DNA from 2 places in the Mesorhizobium sp. WSM4808 genome. Region 2 is predicted to be linked to the other one. Evidence: predicted binding sites of a transcription regulator. Region 2 holds the regulator's gene; the other holds the start of a gene.

Region 1 (9,660 bases), on a different contig from region 2:
ATCTCGACGAGGTCATCCTCGACGACCATGGAGGCCACATGTTCGTCTGCTCCGACACGGATCATTGCGAGAAGCGGCGGGCGGACGGCCATCACGGCCACCTTGCTTCAGAAAACCATCTTGCCTCGGAAAAAATGGAGCCGGCGCAATGACCGACGAACCGCTGCTGCGCGTCTCGGCGCTCTCCAAATTCTACGGCTCGCGCGTCGGCTGCGACAACGTCTCCTTCGACCTGTGGCCGGGCGAAGTCCTGGCTGTGGTCGGCGAGTCCGGCTCCGGCAAGACGACATTGCTCAACTGCCTGTCGACGCGGCTGCTGCCCTCCTCCGGCAGCGCCAGCTACCGCATGCGCGACGGCCAGTTCCGCGAGCTCTACCGCATGAGTGAGGCCGAGCGCCGCTTCCTGATGCGCACCGACTGGGGGTTTGTCCACCAGAACCCGGCCGACGGCCTGCGCATGACGGTGTCGGCCGGCGCCAATGTCGGCGAGCGGCTGATGGCGGTCGGCGACCGCCACTACGGCAAGATCCGCGCCACCGCCGTCGACTGGCTATCGCGCGTCGAGATCGACGAGGACCGCATCGACGACGAGCCGCGCGCCTTTTCCGGCGGCATGCGCCAGCGCCTGCAGATTGCCCGCAACCTCGTCACCGCCCCGCGTCTGGTGTTCATGGACGAGCCAACCGGCGGCCTCGACGTCTCGGTCCAGGCGCGCCTGCTCGACCTGCTGCGCGGTCTGGTCACCGATCTTGGTCTCGCAGCCATCGTCGTCACCCATGACCTTGCCGTGGCGCGGCTTTTATCGCAGCGCATGATGGTGATGAAGGACGGCCGCGTCGTCGAAAGCGGTCTCACCGACCGCGTGCTCGACGACCCGCGCGCGCCTTACACGCAATTGCTTGTTTCCTCGATTCTGCAGGTTTGACGATGACGCAAACGACTGACGATTGGAGAACCTTCTGATGGCAACCCCGCTCGTTGTTTCCGGCGTTGCCAAGAGCTTCACCATGCATCTGCGTGACGGCATCAAACTGCCTGTTGTCGCCGGTGTCTCGTTCTCGATCAGGGCCGGCGAATGCACCGTGCTCGGCGGCCCGTCCGGTGCCGGCAAGAGCTCGATCCTGAAGATGCTCTACGGCAACTACGCCGTCGACGAAGGCCAGATCATCGTCACGCATGATGACGGGCTGATCGACCTGGCCACCGCCAGCCCTCGCACCGTGCTTGCGGTGCGCCGGCAAACGATCGGCTATGTCAGCCAGTTCCTGCGCACCGTGCCACGCGTTTCGGCGCTCGATGTCGTCGCCGAACCGCTGGTCGAGCGCGGCGAGGATCGCGAGATTGCCCGCGGCAAGGCGCGCGCCTTGCTGGCACAGCTCAACCTGCCGGAGAAACTCTGGGCTTTGCCGCCTGCGACCTTTTCCGGCGGCGAGCAGCAGCGCGTTAACATCGCGCGCGGCTTCATCACCGAGCATCCAATCCTGCTGCTCGACGAACCGACCGCTTCGCTCGACGCCAGGAACCGCGACGTCGTGATCGAACTCATCGCCGCCAAGAAGGCGGCTGATGTCGCCCTACTCGGCATCTTCCATGACCACGACGTGCGCGAGGCGGTTGCCGACCGCATCATCGACGTCACCGCGTTCGCGTCCGGAAAAATCGCCGCATGACCAGGAAATTGTCCGAGACGCCGCTGGTCCACCCGACGGCGGATGTACAGAATTCGACGCTCGGCCGCTGGACCGAGATCGCCGACCGCAGCCGGGTCTCGGAAAGCGAACTCGGCGACTATTCCTACATGATGCAGGACTGCTCCGTCTGGTGCGCGACGATCGGCAAATTCGCCAACATCGCGGCCAGCGTTCGCATCAACGCCACCAACCACCCGACTTGGCGGCCGACGCTGCATCACTTCACCTATCGCGCCTCGGACTACTGGGACGATGCCGAGCACGAGACAGAATTCTTCGCCCAGCGCCGCGCCAAACGTGTCACCATCGGCCACGACACCTGGCTCGGCCATGGCTCGACCATCCTGCCTGGCGTCACCGTCGGCGATGGCGCCGCGGTCGGCGCGGGTGCGGTGGTCTCGAAAGATGTCGCGCCCTATACCATTGTCGGCGGCGTGCCGGCCAAACCGATCCGCGAGCGCTTCGATCGCCGCACGGCCGAACGCTACCAGGCGCTCGCCTGGTGGGACTGGGACCATGCAAGGCTGCGCGCCGCGTTGGATGATTTCCGGGAGCTTGAGGCCGAGACGTTCCTAGAGAAATATGGTGGATAGCGACGTCCAGGAATGGCGGTCACTGACGCGGGGCAGCGGGGCATTATCACAAACCGCCCCGGCCCCTACTATCCGCATGACATGCCTCTCGACACCAGCATCGGCGCCATGACGGCCTTGTCTGGAACGCTTGATGGCACCAGCTCGCCAGGCCCGCGTTCCAAATCACCTTCGACTGCTGACCCAGGGTCGACACTAGACTCCAGCCTGTGGAGCGTAACAAAACTGACATCACCGCGACACGGCAGGTTCATGTGGCTGCGCTAGGCGAGAGCCTGACGATCAATGGTCCGGACCTGGAACCTGCCCCCATGCCAGCAAATTCCGCCACGCTCGAAATCCGCGGTGTCACCCGACGATTTGGCAAGAACACTGCCGTCAGCGACATCAACATCGCGATCCCGCATCGTCAGATGGTTGGCGTCATCGGCCGTTCGGGCGCCGGCAAATCGACCCTTCTTCGCATGATCAACCGTCTCATCGATCCCAGCCAGGGGTCGATTTTTTTTGACGGCGCCGAGGTCTCCCAGCTGCGCGGTTCGCCACTACGGCGCTGGCAGCGCGATTGCGCCATGATCTTCCAGCAGTTCAACCTGGTGCCGCGCCTCGACGTGCTGACCAATGTGCTTCTCGGCCGGCTGAATCACCGCTCCACCATGTCGAACCTGCTCGGCATCTTCTCCCGCGAGGAACGAGCCGAGGCGATAGCAGCGCTGGAGCGTCTCGATATCGCCCGCACCGCGCTGCAGGCCGCCGACACCTTGTCGGGTGGCCAGCAGCAGCGCGTCGCCATTGCCCGCGCGTTGATGCAGCAGCCGAAGGTGATCCTCGCCGACGAGCCGATCGCGTCACTCGATCCGCTCAACGCCAAGGTGGTTATGGATTCGCTGCAGGATATCAATTTGCGCGAAGGCATCACCGTGATCACCAACCTGCACACGCTGGACACGGCCCGCACCTATTGCAACCGTATCATCGGCATGGCTGCCGGCAAGGTCGTCTTCGACGGCCCGCCGGAAGAGCTCAACCGCGAGGCCGTGCGCATGGTCTACGGCGCCGACAGCAGCGGCGGCGAAATCTCCGAGGCCATCACCTCGACCAGTGTCATCATCAAGCAAAAAATCGCCGCATCCGCCGGACCGCTTGAGCCAGCCTTTCCTGGTTACTGAGCGACCTGGATCGCCAGCCCGCGTCAAGGGCATCATATCCCAACGCAGCCGGCGCGATGCCGGGACCAACAGGAGAGAGACGAGATGTTTAGAAAGATACTTTTCGGTGCCGTTTCCGTCATGGCCATGGCGATGGGCTCGGTCCAGGCACAGGATCTGAAGGAATTCCGCGTCGGCATTCTGGGCGGCGAGAACGAAGCCGACCGTCTGCGCAACTACCAGTGCTTCGCCGACCACATCAAGCAAGTTCTCGGCGTCGAGAAAGTTTCGCTGTTCCCGGCCGCCGACTACGACGGCGTCATCCAGGGTCTGCTCGGCGGCACGCTCGACTATGCCGAACTCGGCGCTTCCGCCTACGCCAAGGTCTACCTCGAGAACAAGGACGCGGTTCAGCCGATCCTGACGACGGTCCAGACCGACGGTTCGACCGGCTACCATTCGGTTATGGTCGCCCGTGCGGATTCCGGCATCAAGACACTCGCTGACATGAAGGGCAAGAAACTCGGTTTCGCCGATCCCGATTCGACTTCCGGCTACCTGGTCCCGGTCACCTCGCTGCCCAAAGACATCGGCATGGATGTGAAGAGCTATTTCGCGTCGACCGGTTTCGGCGGCGGCCATGAACAGCTTGTCCTTGAAGTTCTGAAGGGCACCTTCGATGCCGGCACCACCTGGGCCTCCGGCGTCGGCGACTTCAAGGATGGCTACAGCTCCGGCAATCTGCGCAAGATGGTCGACAAGGGTGTCCTCAAGATGGACGACCTCGTAGAGTTGTGGCAGTCCCCCTTGATCCCGAACGGCCCGCTGGTCATACGCACCTCGCTCGACGCCGACACCAAGCAGAAGATCACCGATTTCCTGACCAAGCTTCCGCAGACCGACCCGGCCTGTTTCGCGGCGGTGCAAGGCGGCGACTTCAAGAGCTATTCGCCGGTCACCCCGGAATTCTATCAGGCGATCATCGACGCTCGTAAGGCGAAGATCGGCTCGTAAGCCAAAAGGCACGACGCCGCCGGGGCCAAAGTGCCGCCGGCGGCGTTGCCGCGTCACGGGCTGGGGAACTATCGATGAGTGCGACCGAAATTTACCGCGCGCCTGCGCTCTCCACGGAAGGAGCGTTAGCCGAGCGGCACTGGCGCGACCTCGCCGCTCGCCGGCGCCTCTACACGATCGGAGGCCTGGTTTTCCTGTTGCTTGCGCTCTCGGGCTCGCTCTGGTTCGCCAATGAGACCAACGCCGGAAAGTTCTTCGACCGCCTTCCCCACATCGCCGACTTTTTCGTCGAATTGAAGCCGCGCGACTGGTTCGACCCGGTGCGCGCGCTGTTCGACCTGCCGTCGCCCTATGACGATGGCAGCCTCAAATTCGACTATCCCGAAGGCCGGGTCTACCTGACCCAAGGCATCTACATTCCGGAGTATTTCTACCGGATGATCGAGACCCTGAACATTGCGCTGTTTTCGACCCTGGTCGGCTCCACCTTCGGTTTCCTGCTCTGCTTCCTGGCTGCAAGCAACGTGACGGCCAGCCGCTGGCTCCGCTTCACCACGCGCCGCTTCCTCGAAATTGTCCGCGCCTTTCCGGAAATCGTCATTGCCGGCTTTTTTCTGGCGATCTTCTCGCTTGGGCCCATTCCAGCGATCCTCGCGGTCAGCATCCACACCGTCGGCGCGCTCGGAAAAATGTTCTACGAAGTGGTCGAGAACGCCGACATGAAGCCTGACGAAGGCTTGCGGGCCGTTGGCGCCAACTGGGTCGAACGGGTGTGGTTCGGCATGGTGCCTCAGGTTCTGCCCAACTTCATGAGCTATTTCCTGCTCCGCTTCGAGATCAATGTGCGCGCTTCGACCATTCTCGGTGCCGTCGGCGCCGGCGGCATCGGCGAATCCCTGCGTCTTTCGATCAGCCGGGGCCATGAGGCCAAGACCATAGCCATCGTGTTTCTGCTGTTCTGCACGATTGTCGCCGTTGACCAGTTTTCGGCATGGCTGAGACAACGTCTCGTCGGCAGGCAGGCGTTCGCATACGGGCGCGGAGAGTAACGCAATGAACGCCGACGCCATCAACGACATCGCCGCTCGCTATCCCGATGCGTTTCAGCGGCCTTTATGGAAGCGCTATGCCGCCCCGTTCGGCATCCTTCTATGCATCCTCTACACCTTTTACTGCTCGTGGTTCTTCTCGATCGGCATCGTTCTCGGAAAGGCGAACTGGAACCTGGCCGGCGCTTATCTCGCCGACTGGGTGTCTTACGAAATCCGCCCGGACATCGAATTCAAGGACGGCTATCTGACCATCGACTACTCTCGTTTCTCCAAACTGGGATCCAATCCAAATCCCGACTGGGTTATCAAGCAGATTGCCGAGGTCGAGCGGCGGGTCCACGCCGCACCGGCACCGGCGACCGCGACCGACAAGTCGTCGCAGGGTTCGTTCATGGCGGCTGGCGCGCCAACGGCCGAGAATCCGGCCCCCTCGCCAGACAAACCAGTTCCGGCCGCGCCCAAAACGGTGCGCGAAAAGGCCGTGGTAGCGGCGACCGTCGTCCTTGGCAGCGGCCAGATTGCCATTGCGCCAAATCTTGTCACGGTGACGCGCGGCGCCGAAAGCGTCGTCTTCGACATTGCCAAGGACAGGTCTGTCACGCCGCGCACACCGCTGCCTGACTGGATAGAGCAACGCAAGCCAGGTTCGACAGCCTATGTCTCGTTCGGATTTTTGGGCCGCGCTGAAGTGCAAAATGACGAGGTGATCGCCTGGAGGCGGTTTTTTGGTTGGGCGAATTTTGTGTTTGACACGAATTCGCCATTCTGGGGAAAATCGTTTGGCGAGATCGCTTCATTGATCGTCTCCGGAGAACGCATCGATCCATCGAGGTCAAACGCAGCGCTTGCCTGGGACAACATCCTCTACAATGCCGAGTGGCAACACGGCGACGTGTGGCTGAAGCTTCTGCAAACCATCGTCATGGCTTTTGTCGGCACAGTGTTGGCCTCGGTCGTCGCCTTTCCGCTCGCCTTCCTGGCTGCGCGCAACATCACGCCGAACTGGTTGACCAACCAGGCGACAAAACGCTTCTTCGACTTCCTGCGGTCTGTCGACATGCTGATCTGGGCGCTGTTCTTCACCCGCGGCTTTGGTCCGGGGCCGCTGGCCGGCATGTCGGCGATCTTCTTCACCGATACCGGAACCCTGGGCAAGCTCTATTCCGAGGCGCTGGAAAACATCGACGACAAGCAGCGCGAAGGCATCCGCTCGGTGGGCGCCACACCAACAATGGTGCAACGCTACGGCGTGCTGCCTCAGGTTCTGCCAGTGTTCCTTAGCCAATCCCTCTATTTCTGGGAATCGAACACCCGCTCGGCGACAATCATCGGCGCCGTCGGTGCCGGCGGCATCGGTCTGAAATTATGGGAAGCCATGCGCACCGGCACCAACTGGGCCAATGTTTTCTACATGGTGCTGTTGATCCTGATTGTCGTTTTTGTCTTCGACAATATCTCCAACTATCTCCGCCGCAAACTGATGGGGACCGTCGGAAACGGCAACGACGAGCGCGCGCGGGGCGCCTCCGCCCGCCTGCTGCCGGCGGCTTAGACCACGATCCTGAATCGAAGGTCGACGAAGCAAAGGTGGTACCGGTTTTGCTTCGCCGACCTTCGGCTCGCGTCTCAGGCGCCGGCCTTCTTCCACCCGCTCTTGATATGCCTATACCCCTCCCGATAGACCGCTTCCGGCGTCTCGGAAAAATCGCGCCACACCTTCGTTGCCGCCGCCAAATCCTTGAGCGAACGGCCGAACGCCTCGATCGTCAGCCAGTCGTCATAGCCGCTCTTGCGGATGGCGGAAAACGTTTCGGTCCAGGGAATGTTGCCGCGCCCCGGCACGCCGCGATCATTCTCCGAAATATGGATATGCACGACATTCCTGCGGTGTTTCGTGTAGGCGCCGATCGGGTCGGCCTCCTCGATATTGGCGTGGAAGGTGTCGTACATCGCCTTGATGTGCGGCCGGTCGATGGCGTCGATATGCTCCGACAGATCCGCCATCGTGTTGAGGAGATAGCATTCGAAGCGGTTCAGCGCCTCGAGGCCGATGGTGACGCCCTTGTTGCCGGCATGGTCGCCGATCGCGCGTTGCGAGGCGACGGAGCGCTTTTTCTCGGCAGAGGTCGGTCCGGAGCCGGAAAACGACCCGAGCGTCGAATGCAGCGGGCCGCTCAGCGTGCTGGCGCCAAGTGCCTGCGCGCAGTCGATCGCCCATTTCATGTAGTCGACCCCGGCCTTGCGCGTCGCCGCGTCGGCCGAAATCAAATTCATCGCCGGATCGCCCATGGCCGAAACAGCCGTTCGCTCCAGCCCGATGCGGTCGAGCAGATCGCCGAGCTTTTTATAATCGTCCGGCGCGCCGGCGAAGATCGGTATCTCGACGCCATCGAAGCCGGTCGCCTTGATGTCGCGCAGCAGTGGCTCGTGTTTCTTCGACACCGCCGTCGTCCACAAGAACATGCACATGCCGATTTTCATCGACCCCCCCTCCCCTTGGATCCCCCGGACCGCCTCTATTTCAGAGCTTCGTCCACGCCCCATTCTTCTTCGACGATTTCACGCAGGCCTCGATGAAGGCCATGCCCTCGACGCCGTCCTGGATGGTCGGGAAGACGACGTCCTTGGGCGGCTTGCCGCCCTTGCGGCGTGCCGCGCGGATGGCGCGTGCGGCCTCCTGGTAGATGTTGGCGAAACCTTCGAGATAGCCCTCGGGATGACCCGACGGCACGCGGCTGACACGGCCCGCCACCGGCAGCGCGCCGGCGCCGTTGCGGGTGATCAATTGCTTCGGCTGGCCGAACGGCGTGTACCAGAGATAGTTCGGGTCGGCCTGCACCCATTCCAGCCCGCCCTTGGAGCCGTAGATGCGCAGCTTCAGCCCGTTCTCGTGGCCGGGCGCCACCTGGCTTGCCCAGATCATGCCCTTGGCCGGATGCGTCTTGCCGATAGGTTTGAAGCGCAGCATGACGTTGACGTTGTCATCGAGTAGCCGGCCCGGCACGAAGGCGTCGAGATCGGCCGACAGGGAGTCCAGTTCCAGCCCTGAGACGAAGCGGGCGAGGTTGTAGGCATGCGTGCCGATATCGCCCAGCGCACCGCCGGCGCCTGCCTGCTTGGGGTCGGAGCGCCACGCCGCCTGCTTCTGGCCTGTCGCGGCCAAATCCTCGGTCAGCCAGTCCTGCGGATATTCGGACTGCACGATGCGGATGTCGCCGAGAACACCTTTGGCGACCATTTCGCGTGCTTGCCGGATCATCGGATAGGCGGTGTAGTTGTGCGTCAGCACGAACACCTTGCCGGTCTTCTCGACTATCGCCGCAAGCTTTTTCGCCTCGGCCAGGGTCGTCGCCAGCGGCTTGTCGCAGATGACGTGGATGCCGGCCTCGAGGAAAACTTTTGCCGCCGGCACATGGACATTGTTGGGCGTGACGATGGCCACTGCCTCGATGCCGTCGGGGCGCTTCGCCTCGGCCTTGGCCATCTCGGCATAGGATGCATAGCTGCGTGCGGGGTCGAGCCCCAGTTCGGCGGCCGAGGCCTTGGCACGGGCCGGGTCGGCTGACAAAGCACCGGCAACCAGCACGAAATCATTGTCCAGCCGCGCCGCGATCCGGTGCACCGCGCCGATGAACGCGCCTTGCCCGCCGCCGACCATGCCGTAGCGGATCGGGCCGCCTCCCGTTTCCGACTTCGATGCGCCGACCATATCTTGCTCCTCGCTGTTGCTCACCTCCCCCTTGAGGGGAGGTCGATCCGCGCAGCGGATCGGGTGGGGTCGTTGAGGCAGAGCTCGGCATGAACCGACCCCTCCCGGCCCTTCGGGCCACCCTCCCCTCGAGGGGGAGGGGAAACCGCGCTAGATGCCCATCATGGCGCGCAGCATCTTCTTGTCGGTGGTGCCGGCGGCGAAGTCGTCGAATGCCTTTTCGGTCACCCGGATGATATGGTGCTCGATGAAAGGCGCGCCTTCGGCCGCACCATCCTCCGGATGCTTCAGGCAGCACTCCCACTCCAGTACCGCCCAGGAATCATAATTGTACTGCGTCAGCTTGGAAAAGATGCCGCCGAAATCCACCTGTCCATCGCCCAGCGAACGGAAGCGCCCGGCGCGGTTGGTCCAGCTCTGGTAGCCGGAATAGACGCCTTGCCGGCCGGTCGG
Region 2 (9,660 bases):
CGTCAAGATCGTCAACCAGCTCACCGGCGACCTCGAGTTCAATTCGCCGCAGACGCTGGTCGCCTTCGCGCTCGGCCTGACGCTGTTCGCGCTGACGTTGGTGATGAACATCGTCGCGCTCTACATCGTGCGCAAATATCGGGAGCAGTACGAATGACCGACATTTCCATGGATACGATGGTCAGGGCGGCGGCCCATCCGCGCCGCGACATCGGCCTGAAGGCCCGTTACGCCGCCGAACGCCGTTTCCGCATCTATGGCGTCGTGGCGATTTCCGTAGGCCTGGCGTTCCTGGCAATCATGCTGATCACCATCGTCTCGAAAGGCTACACCGCCTTCTGGCAGACGACGGTATCACTGCCGATCTCGTTCGACGAGAAAGTGATCGATCCTTCCGGCAAGCGTGCAACCGATCCGAGCGTTCTGATCAAGGCAAATTATCCCAAGCTCGCCGAAAACGCGCTTGTGGCCAAGCTCGGCATCTCTCCTGATGACAAGCCGATGATCCAGAAGCTCAAGGGCTTCCTGTCGGAAGGCGCCCGCGTCCAGTTGCGCGACATCGTTGCCGCCGATCCGTCCGTGATCGGCACGACACGCAACGTCAACATCCTCGCCGCCGCCAATCTCGACTCGGCTTTCAAGGGCCAGATCGACCTCAGTGTCGAGGAAGCGCGACGCAAGGTCTCGGACCAGCAGATCACCTGGATGAACAAGCTCAAGACCGAGGGCGCGATGGCCGAGCACTTCAACAGCGGCCTGTTCACCTACGGCGCCTCCAGCCGCCCGGAAACCTCGGGCATGGGCGTGGCGATCATCGGCTCGTTTTATATGATGGTAATCGTGTTGCTCCTGGCGCTGCCGATCGGCGTCGCCGCCTCCATCTATCTGGAGGAGTTTGCCAAGAAGAACCGTTTCACCGACCTTATCGAGGTCAACATCAACAATCTGGCAGCGGTGCCGTCAATCGTCTTCGGCTTGCTCGGCCTCGCGGTGTTCATCAATTTCCTGGGCATGCCGCGTTCCGCCGCTTTCGTCGGCGGCCTGGTGCTGACACTGATGACGCTGCCGACGATCATCATCGCGACGCGCGCCGCACTTGCCGCGGTGCCGCCGTCGATTCGCTCGGCGGCTCTCGGTCTTGGCGCCTCCAAGATGCAGATGGTGTTCCAGCACATCCTGCCGCTTGCCGCACCCGGCATCCTCACCGGCACCATCATCGGTCTAGCGCGTGCGCTCGGCGAAACCGCGCCGCTGCTCTTGATCGGCATGGTAGCCTTCGTCGCCGATCCACCGACGACGCCTTTCGATCCGGCCACCGCGCTGCCGGTGCAGATCTATATGTGGGCGAACGAGGCCGAACGCGCCTTCGTCGAGCGCATGTCGGGCGCGATCATCATCCTCCTCGTTTTCCTCATGGCCATGAACATCACCGCGATCGTGCTTCGGCGTCGGTTCGAGCGGCGCTGGTAGAAAAAAGGCATTTTGGTATGAACATCATGACCGAACAGTCGCTTGAAAACGCAGTGGGCGATAAGATGAACGCCAAGTCGAACGAAGTGATCAAAATGCGCGGCGACAAGGTCGGCGTGTTCTATGGCGAGAAGCAGGCGCTGTTCGATGTCAATCTCGACGTCCGCCTGAATCAGGTGACGGCGCTGATCGGGCCCTCCGGCTGCGGCAAGTCGACCTTCCTGCGTTGCCTCAACCGCATGAACGACACCATCGATTCCGCGCGGGTAACCGGCAAGATAACGCTCGACGAAGAAGACATCTACGACAAGAACATCGATGTCGTCGAACTCAGGGCGCGCGTCGGCATGGTGTTTCAGAAACCCAATCCGTTCCCCAAGTCGATCTACGAGAACGTCGCCTATGGCCCGCGCATCCACGGATTGGCCAAGCGCAAGGCCGACATGGATCAGATCGTCGAGTCGAGCCTGAAGAAGGCGGCAATCTGGAACGAGGTGAAGGACCGTTTGCAGGAACCTGGCACGGGTCTTTCCGGTGGCCAGCAGCAGCGTCTGTGCATTGCACGCGCCATCGCCGTGTCGCCCGAGGTGATCCTGATGGACGAACCGTGTTCGGCGCTCGACCCGATCGCGACTGCTCGCGTCGAGGAACTGATCGACGAACTGCGCCAGAACTATACGATCGTCATCGTCACCCATTCGATGCAGCAGGCAGCGCGCGTGTCGCAGCGCACCGCGATGTTCCATCTAGGCTATCTGGTCGAGGAGGGCGCCACCGACAAGATGTTCACCACCCCCGACGACAAACGCACCCAGGACTACATCACCGGCCGGTTCGGCTGAACTCGGGCATATGAGGGACGAAGATCATGGGTGAACATACCGTTGCATCTTTCGATGAAGATCTGGAGCAGATCAGCCAGCTGATCCGCGACATGGGCGATCTCGCCCGCTCGATGGTCAGTGGCTCGACCAAGGCTTTGCTCAATTCGGACAATGCGCTGGCGCAGCGCGTGGTTTCCGACGATGCCATCATGGATGCCCGCCAGCGCGAGCTGGACGATCGCGCCATCACGCTGATCGCCAAGCGCCAGCCAATGGCCAACGATCTGCGTGCGGTGGTCGGTTCGATCCGCATGGCCGGCGACCTCGAGCGCATCGGCGACCTTGCCAAGAACATCGCCAAGCGCGTCGGCACTGTCGGGCTGAGCGTCACGCCGCACGATCTTTCGCATTCGATCGACGCGATGGCGCAGCTGGTGCTGATCCAGGTGCAGGGGGTCGTCGACGAGTATGCCGCCGCTGACGCGGCTGCGCTTGCCACGCTCAGAAACAATGATGAACGCATCGACGTCAAATACACCTCGGTATTCCGCGAGCTGCTGACCTACATGATGGAAGATCCCCGCAACATCACGGCGTGCACGCACCTGTTGTTTTGCGCCAAGAACCTCGAGCGGATCGGCGACCACGTGACCAACATCGCCGAAAATGCCTACTATGTTTTGACCGGCACGCAGCTGCCAGCCAATCGTCCGAAGCAGGACGAGACGGCAATGTCCGCGCCAGCGGCATAACAGGGGTGACCAGCCGATGATCGCACCACGCATCATGGTGGTGGAGGATGAGGAGCCGCTAGGCGTGCTGCTCCGCTACAATCTTGAATCCGAAGGTTACCAGGTCGAGGTGGTGACGCGCGGCGACGAGGCCGAAATCCGGCTGCAGGAGAACGTTCCCGATCTTCTGGTGCTCGACTGGATGGTGCCTGCGGTTTCGGGCATCGAACTCTGCCGGCGCCTGCGAATGCGTCCCGAGACCGAGCGGCTGCCGATCATCATGCTGACCGCGCGAGGCGAGGAAAGCGACCGCGTGCGCGGCCTGTCGACCGGCGCCGACGACTATCTGGTCAAGCCCTTCTCGACGCCGGAGTTCATGGCCAGGGTCAAGGCGCTGCTGCGCCGGGCCAAGCCGGAAGTGCTGTCCAGCGTGCTAAAGGTCGGCGATATCGTGCTCGATCGCGAGTCGCACCGTGTCTATCGCAAGAAGAGCGAGATCCGGCTTGGGCCGACGGAATTCCGCCTGCTCGAATTCATGATGCGCCATCCAGGCCGCGTGTTCTCGCGCAGCCAGCTGCTCGACAATGTCTGGGGCGAGACGATCTACATCGACGAGCGCACGGTCGACGTGCATGTCGGCCGGCTGCGCAAGGCGGTCAACAATGGCCGTATGCCTGATGTCATCCGCACGATCCGTGGGGCCGGATACGCCATCCGAGAGGACTGAACTCCCTCGTTTGAACTCACGCCACGTTCTTGCCGCCGAAACCGGATCTCGCCTGCACGCCCGGCGCAAAAATCTCCTGATCGACGAAGATCAGCGCCCGCATGGCGCAGCCCTCGCGGATCAGCGGCAGTTCGTTCGGCTCGGTGTCGAAGGAAATCGATTTGGAATGCTGGCCGCCGGCGGTCTGGGCAATCGCTTGCCGCAATGCCGGCTCGATCAGGTCGAAGGCGGCGGCGCTGACACCGACCATGGCGACCGGCGCCGGATCGATCAGCGCGAACAGGCTGCCGAGGCCGTAGCCGAGCGCTTCGCCGGCCTTGCGATAGGCTTCCCGTTCGGGTCCGTCACCTTCGCGGGCCGCGGCAGCCAGGGCGCGCATGTCGGCGTCGCTGACATCGGCAACGGGTTCTGCATCCTCGCCCATCTGCCTGGCGTTGCGCCATATGGCGTAATTGCCCGCATAGGCTTCGACGCAGCCGCGCCGTCCGCAGCGACATAGCGCGCCGTTCGGCCGATGGATCATGTGGCCGAATTCGCCGCCCGAAGAATGGGTGCCGGTGAACAATTCGCCCTTCAGCACCAGTCCCATGCCGATGCCGTGCGACAAAAGGATAGCGATGAAATCGTCGCGGTAACGATCGGGGTCGCGCCAGCGCAGCGCCACCGCCATCATGTTGCAGTCGTTCTCCATTATGGCAGGGATGCCGAACTCGTCTTCGAATATGTCAGCGAAGGCGATGTCGGTGTGCGGCGTGATCGGCGACCACAGCATGGCGCGGGCACGGGTGTCGGTGATGCCCTGGATGGCCAGCGCGATGCGGGCGATGCTGCGCACGTCCAGATCGGGATCTGCCAGGCGGCGCCGCACGATGGCCGTGCATTCCCCGATCAGCGACTCGCGCGACATCGTCAGCGTGTCCAGCCGGCGCTGTTCCTCGGATATTACCTGGCCGGCATAGTCGATGACGGCGACGGAGAGGAAGTTCAGCGACAGCACCACGGTCATTACCGCGGCCGCTTCCGGATTGAGACTGAGGCCGACCTGCGGCCGGCCGCGTTTGAGCGAGCCGGCCTCGCTCGGCTTGCTTTCGGTCAGGATGCCTTCGACGATCAGGTCGGATGAAATCGCCGAGATGGTCGAATGGCTGAGGCTTGTGGTCGCGGCGATCTCGGTTCGCGACGGCCGTCCGGCGCGGCGCACTGCCGCGATCACCATGGCGCGGTTGCGGCGGCGCAGATCGTCGTGGCGGATTCCGACCGACATGTTCTTTCATATCCTCCCGGTCGCCGCGGTTCCTCCTGCCCCTGGAACGCTGTCGGTGACGCCGGTAAATACTGGCAGAAGCTGCAGGCCGTGTCATTTATTTATTCCGAGACTCGAAAAAAACTCGAAATGACATCAAAATCCATCAGAATCGATGTTGACAGCGTTCGGGCGTTGGCCCAGTATTTTTTCGAGGCTCGAAAAAATAGAGCCTCTGTGCCGGCCCTCGGGTCAGTTTGGTCGCGCCATACGCGGCGCAGGGAGGATAATATGAAAAGATTCACGGCCGCCATCCTGGCGGGTGCCGCCATGTCGCTGACGCTCGCGTCTGTCGCGCAGGCGAAGGACAAGGTTGTCGGCGTTTCGTGGTCCAACTTCCAGGAAGAACGCTGGAAGACCGACGAAGCCGCCATGAAGACGGCGATCGAGGCCGCCGGCGACAAGTACATCTCCGCCGATGCGCAGTCCAATCCCGGCAAGCAGCTTACCGATGTCGAAAGCCTGATCTCGCAGGGCGCTAATTCCCTGATCATCCTGGCGCAGGACGCTTCGGCCATCGGCCCGGCCGTGCAGAAGGCGCTGGACGAAGGCATTCCGGTCGTCGGCTATGACCGGCTGATCGAGAACAAGGACGTCTTCTATCTGACCTTCGACAACAAGGAAGTCGGCCGCATGCAGGCCCGCGAAGTGTTCAAGGTCAAGCCGGAAGGCAACTACGTCTTCATCAAGGGCTCCGGTGCCGATCCCAATGCCGACTTCCTGTTCTCGGGCTCGATGGAAGTGCTCAAGGAAGCCATCGACAGCGGCAAGATCAAGAATGTCGGCGAAGCCTACACGGATGGCTGGCTGCCCGCCAACGCCCAGAAGAACATGGAACAGTTCCTGACCGCCAACGACAACAAGGTCGACGCGGTGGTCGCGGCCAATGACGGCACTGCCGGTGGCGTCGTCGCGGCGCTGACGGCTCAAGGCTTGGCCGGCACCGTGCCGGTCTCGGGTCAGGACGGCGACCACGCCGCGCTGAACCGCATCGCCCTCGGCACGCAGACCGTGTCGGTGTGGAAGGACGCGCGCGAACTGGGCAAGAACGCTGCAGAGATCGCTTCGCAGCTCGCCGACGGCAAGAAGACGAGCGACATCGCCGGCGCCAAGGACTTCACGACGCCAGGCGGGAACACCGTCAAGTCGCTGTTCCTGACCCCGGTTGCCATCACCAAGGACAATCTCAACGTCGTCATCGACGCCGGATGGATCAAGAAGGACGAAGTCTGCGCGGGTGTCGCCGCCGGCACCGTGGCGGCCTGTAACTGATCCGTACCACTTTGAAATATCTGAACGCCGCGGCCCAAAAGCCGCGGCGTTTTCTCAAAGAATTCTGTTTCCGCATCATGCGGATAGCTTCTAGGCTGGGCTCCGGCATGCGCGCCAGACGGCCAGCCGGTGGGAGGAAACCATGACCGATACGACGTCAAACCCGCAGACCGATACGGCGCGCGCGTCGGAACTCGGCGCCGTCGCCCGGTTCCTGAAGGCGACCGAGATCGACACCCGCATGCTCGGCATGATCGGCGCGCTGCTGGTCATCTGGATTGGGCTGCATGTCATTTCCAGCCTGCGCCTTGGCGTCAACCCGCTCGATTTCGACAGCCGCACCTTTCTCACGCCGCGCAATCTGTGGAACCTGTCGGTGCAGACATCCGCGGTTGCCATCATGGCCTGCGGCATGGTGCTGGTCATCGTCATGCGCAACATCGACCTGTCGGTCGGTTCCGCCGAGGGCCTGATCGGCATGGTGATGGGATTTGCCCAGGTGCATTTCCTGGTGCGCTTTGTCGGGCTCGAACTCGGCAACCCGTGGATCTGGGTCCTGGCACTGGTCATCGGCCTGGCGCTCGGCCTGTTGATCGGCGCTTTTCAAGGCTTCGTCATCGCCTATCTCGAAGTGCCCGCCTTTATCGTGACGCTGGGCGGCTTGCTGGTCTGGCGCGGTGCCGCCTGGTGGGTCACTTCAGGCCAGACCGTGGCGCCGCTTAACGCCACTTTTCAGCTGATGGGCGGTGGGCCGGCGGGATCGATCGGCGCGACCTGGAGCTGGGTCGTTGGGATCGTCGCCTGCCTCGCCGTGGTGTTTGGGCTGTTCAACGGGCGGGTGCAGCGCAAGCGTTTCCGGTTTCCGCTACGTCCGATCTGGGCCGAGGCGCTGCTTGGAGTCGTCACCTGCGGCGCCATCATGGGTGCGGTCTGGCTCGCCAACTCCTACCCCTGGCCGATCGGCATCGTGAACAGATATGCGGCCGCCAACAACATCACCGTTCCCGAAGGCGGCCTGTTCATCGCCCACGGTATCGCCATACCGGTGCTGATGGCTGTCGCCGTCGGGCTGGTCATGACCTTCATCACCAACCGCACCCGTTTCGGCCGCTATGTGTTCGCCATCGGCGGCAATCCCGAGGCGGCTAATCTCGCCGGCATCAACACGCGATGGATCACCATGAAGGTGTTCATGATCATGGGCGTGCTGGCCACGATTGCCGCGGCGATCTCCTCGGCCCGGCAGAATTCGGCCACCAACGTGCTTGGAACGCTCGACGAACTGCTCGTCATTGCAGCCGCCGTGATCGGCGGCACGTCGCTTGCCGGCGGATCGGGAACGATCATCGGCGCCATGCTGGGCGCGCTGCTGATGCAGTCGCTGCAGTCCGGCATGGTGCTGCTCGGCGTCGACTCGCCGCTGCAGAGCATCGTCGTCGGGGCCGTACTGGTCATCGCCGTGTGGCTCGACACCGTCTATCGCAAGCGCGTCTAGGAGGGCATGCCATGAATGACAAGACTGCTCCTGCAGCCACCGCGCTGATCGACATGAGGAACATCTCGATCGCGTTTGGCGGCATCCGCGCCGTCGACGACGCCTCGATCGATCTTTTCCCCGGCGAGGTCGTGGCGCTGCTCGGCCACAATGGCGCCGGCAAGTCGACATTGATCAAGATCCTGTCCGGCGCCTACAAGCGCGATTCGGGCCAGATCTTCGTCAACGGCGAGGAGGCATCGATCTCCAATCCACGCGACGCCAAGAAATACGGCATCGAGACGATCTACCAGACGCTGGCGTTGGCCGACAATGTCGACGCCGCCGCCAATCTGTTCCTCGGCCGCGAGCTGATGACCGCCTGGGGCACGCTCGACGACGTTGCCATGGAGGCCGAGGCGCGCAAGGTGATGGGTCGGCTCAATCCCCGCTTCCAGCGCTTCAAGGAGCCGGTGATCAAGCTGTCGGGTGGCCAGCGGCAATCGGTGGCGATCGCGCGTGCGATCCTGTTCAACGCCCGCATCCTGATCATGGACGAGCCGACGGCGGCGCTTGGTCCGCAGGAAACGGCGCAGGTCGGCGAACTGGTCAAGCAGCTCAAGTCCGATGGCATCGGCATCTTCCTGATCAGCCACGACATCCACGATGTGTTCGAGCTTGCCGACCGGGTCTGCGTCATGAAGAACGGCCAGGTCGTTGGCACCGCCCGCACCACCGATGTCACGCAGGACGAGGTGCTGGGGATGATCATTCTTGGCAAATGCCCGCCGGGCGCCATTCCAGGACCGGGCGCGCTGAAGATCGCGGCCTGAGATCAAGCCAGCTCGCGGTTGCCGGACACGTGATATGCCAGCCGTAAGGATGGCTTGGCCTTGGCATTGTGTTGGCACGGCGACTTGCCCATAAAGGTCCGATATCGCTCAGGGACCGCACGATCCGTTGAAGAAGCTTTTCCCGATCATCGCCTTTATCGCCGTCGCACTAATCAGCATGGTGATGGCAGGTTTCGCCTATTTCGCCACACAGGAAGCCGCGCGCATCAAGTTCGAGGCGACTGCCGACGACGCGCTCAACCGGATCGAGAGCCGCATCGACCTGCATCTGTCGCTGCTGCGCTCGACGCAGGCCCTGTTCGACGCCCGCAATGGCGATATTTCTCGCAATGAGTTCAAGGCGTTCTTCAACGCGCTCGATGTCGACAAGAATTTCGCCGGCTTGCGCGGCATCGGTTTCCTCAGGCTGGCAAAGACGGGCGACGAGGCGACGGTCGAACGCGATATGCTGCACGATTATGGCGTCAGTCATCCAATCTACCCGGATACCACGCAACCCTGGCGTACCCCTATCGTGCTGTTCGAACCGCTGGATCCATCCAACCAAGCCGCCATCGGCTACGACATGTTCAGCGAACCGATGCGGCGTGTGGCGATCGAAAAGGCGATGTCCGACGACCAGCAGCACGCCAGCGGGTTGGTGCAGCTGGGCCAGGACACGGGCGCCTCGCAGACGTTCACCGGCTTCTTCGTTTTCGTGCGGCTCAATGTCGAAACCGCTCCCGACGTCATCAATGCTTCGATATCCTCGACATCAGGTTTTCTCTATGCGGCCTTCCGGGCTCGCGATCTATTCCAGACCGCGCTCAGCCGGTCGCCGCTACTGCCGGTCAACACCGAAATCTATGACGGCGATGGTGCCGTGAGCGGCGACAATCTGCTGTTCCGGTCGGAGACGCCGCCAGCTTCGACTTTCGGCGACAGGCTGCTGGTCACCCGAAAGATCATCGTCGCCGGACGGCCATGGACTGTCCTGTTCCGGCCGACAAGCGCCTTCTCGCAGCC

Evidence for each region. Region 2 encodes PhoB, which activates phosphate uptake and scavenging genes when phosphate is short. Its sites were predicted from a motif close to TGTCATNNANCTGTCAT; they were not measured.
Region 1: a site for PhoB is predicted at 2,500-2,516, ahead of phnC (phosphonate ABC transporter ATP-binding protein). Genes of this name have one in related genera too.

What each region holds. Positions count from the first base shown of each region.
Region 1 covers NZ_JBVVQX010000006.1:196,716-206,375, reverse strand. The annotation lists gene AC0L2U_RS13385 (alpha-D-ribose 1-methylphosphonate 5-phosphate C-P-lyase PhnJ) at 1-152, shown strand, start outside; gene phnK (phosphonate C-P lyase system protein PhnK) at 149-925, shown strand; gene phnL (phosphonate C-P lyase system protein PhnL) at 963-1,670, shown strand; gene AC0L2U_RS13370 (DapH/DapD/GlmU-related protein) at 1,667-2,284, shown strand; gene phnC (phosphonate ABC transporter ATP-binding protein) at 2,596-3,453, shown strand; gene phnD (phosphonate ABC transporter substrate-binding protein) at 3,538-4,446, shown strand; gene phnE (phosphonate ABC transporter, permease protein PhnE) at 4,521-5,495, shown strand; gene phnE (phosphonate ABC transporter, permease protein PhnE) at 5,500-7,050, shown strand; gene AC0L2U_RS13345 (sugar phosphate isomerase/epimerase family protein) at 7,125-7,979, opposite strand; gene AC0L2U_RS13340 (Gfo/Idh/MocA family protein) at 8,020-9,207, opposite strand; gene AC0L2U_RS13335 (sugar phosphate isomerase/epimerase family protein) at 9,358-9,660, opposite strand, start outside.
Region 2 covers NZ_JBVVQX010000010.1:207,930-217,589, forward strand. The annotation lists gene pstC (phosphate ABC transporter permease subunit PstC) at 1-157, shown strand, start outside; gene pstA (phosphate ABC transporter permease PstA) at 154-1,470, shown strand; gene pstB (phosphate ABC transporter ATP-binding protein PstB) at 1,488-2,312, shown strand; gene phoU (phosphate signaling complex protein PhoU) at 2,339-3,046, shown strand; gene phoB (phosphate regulon transcriptional regulator PhoB) at 3,063-3,752, shown strand; gene AC0L2U_RS19775 (ROK family protein) at 3,769-5,016, opposite strand; gene xylF (D-xylose ABC transporter substrate-binding protein) at 5,287-6,327, shown strand; gene AC0L2U_RS19785 (sugar ABC transporter permease) at 6,470-7,822, shown strand; gene AC0L2U_RS19790 (ATP-binding cassette domain-containing protein) at 7,834-8,634, shown strand; gene AC0L2U_RS19795 (CHASE domain-containing protein) at 8,762-9,660, shown strand, end outside.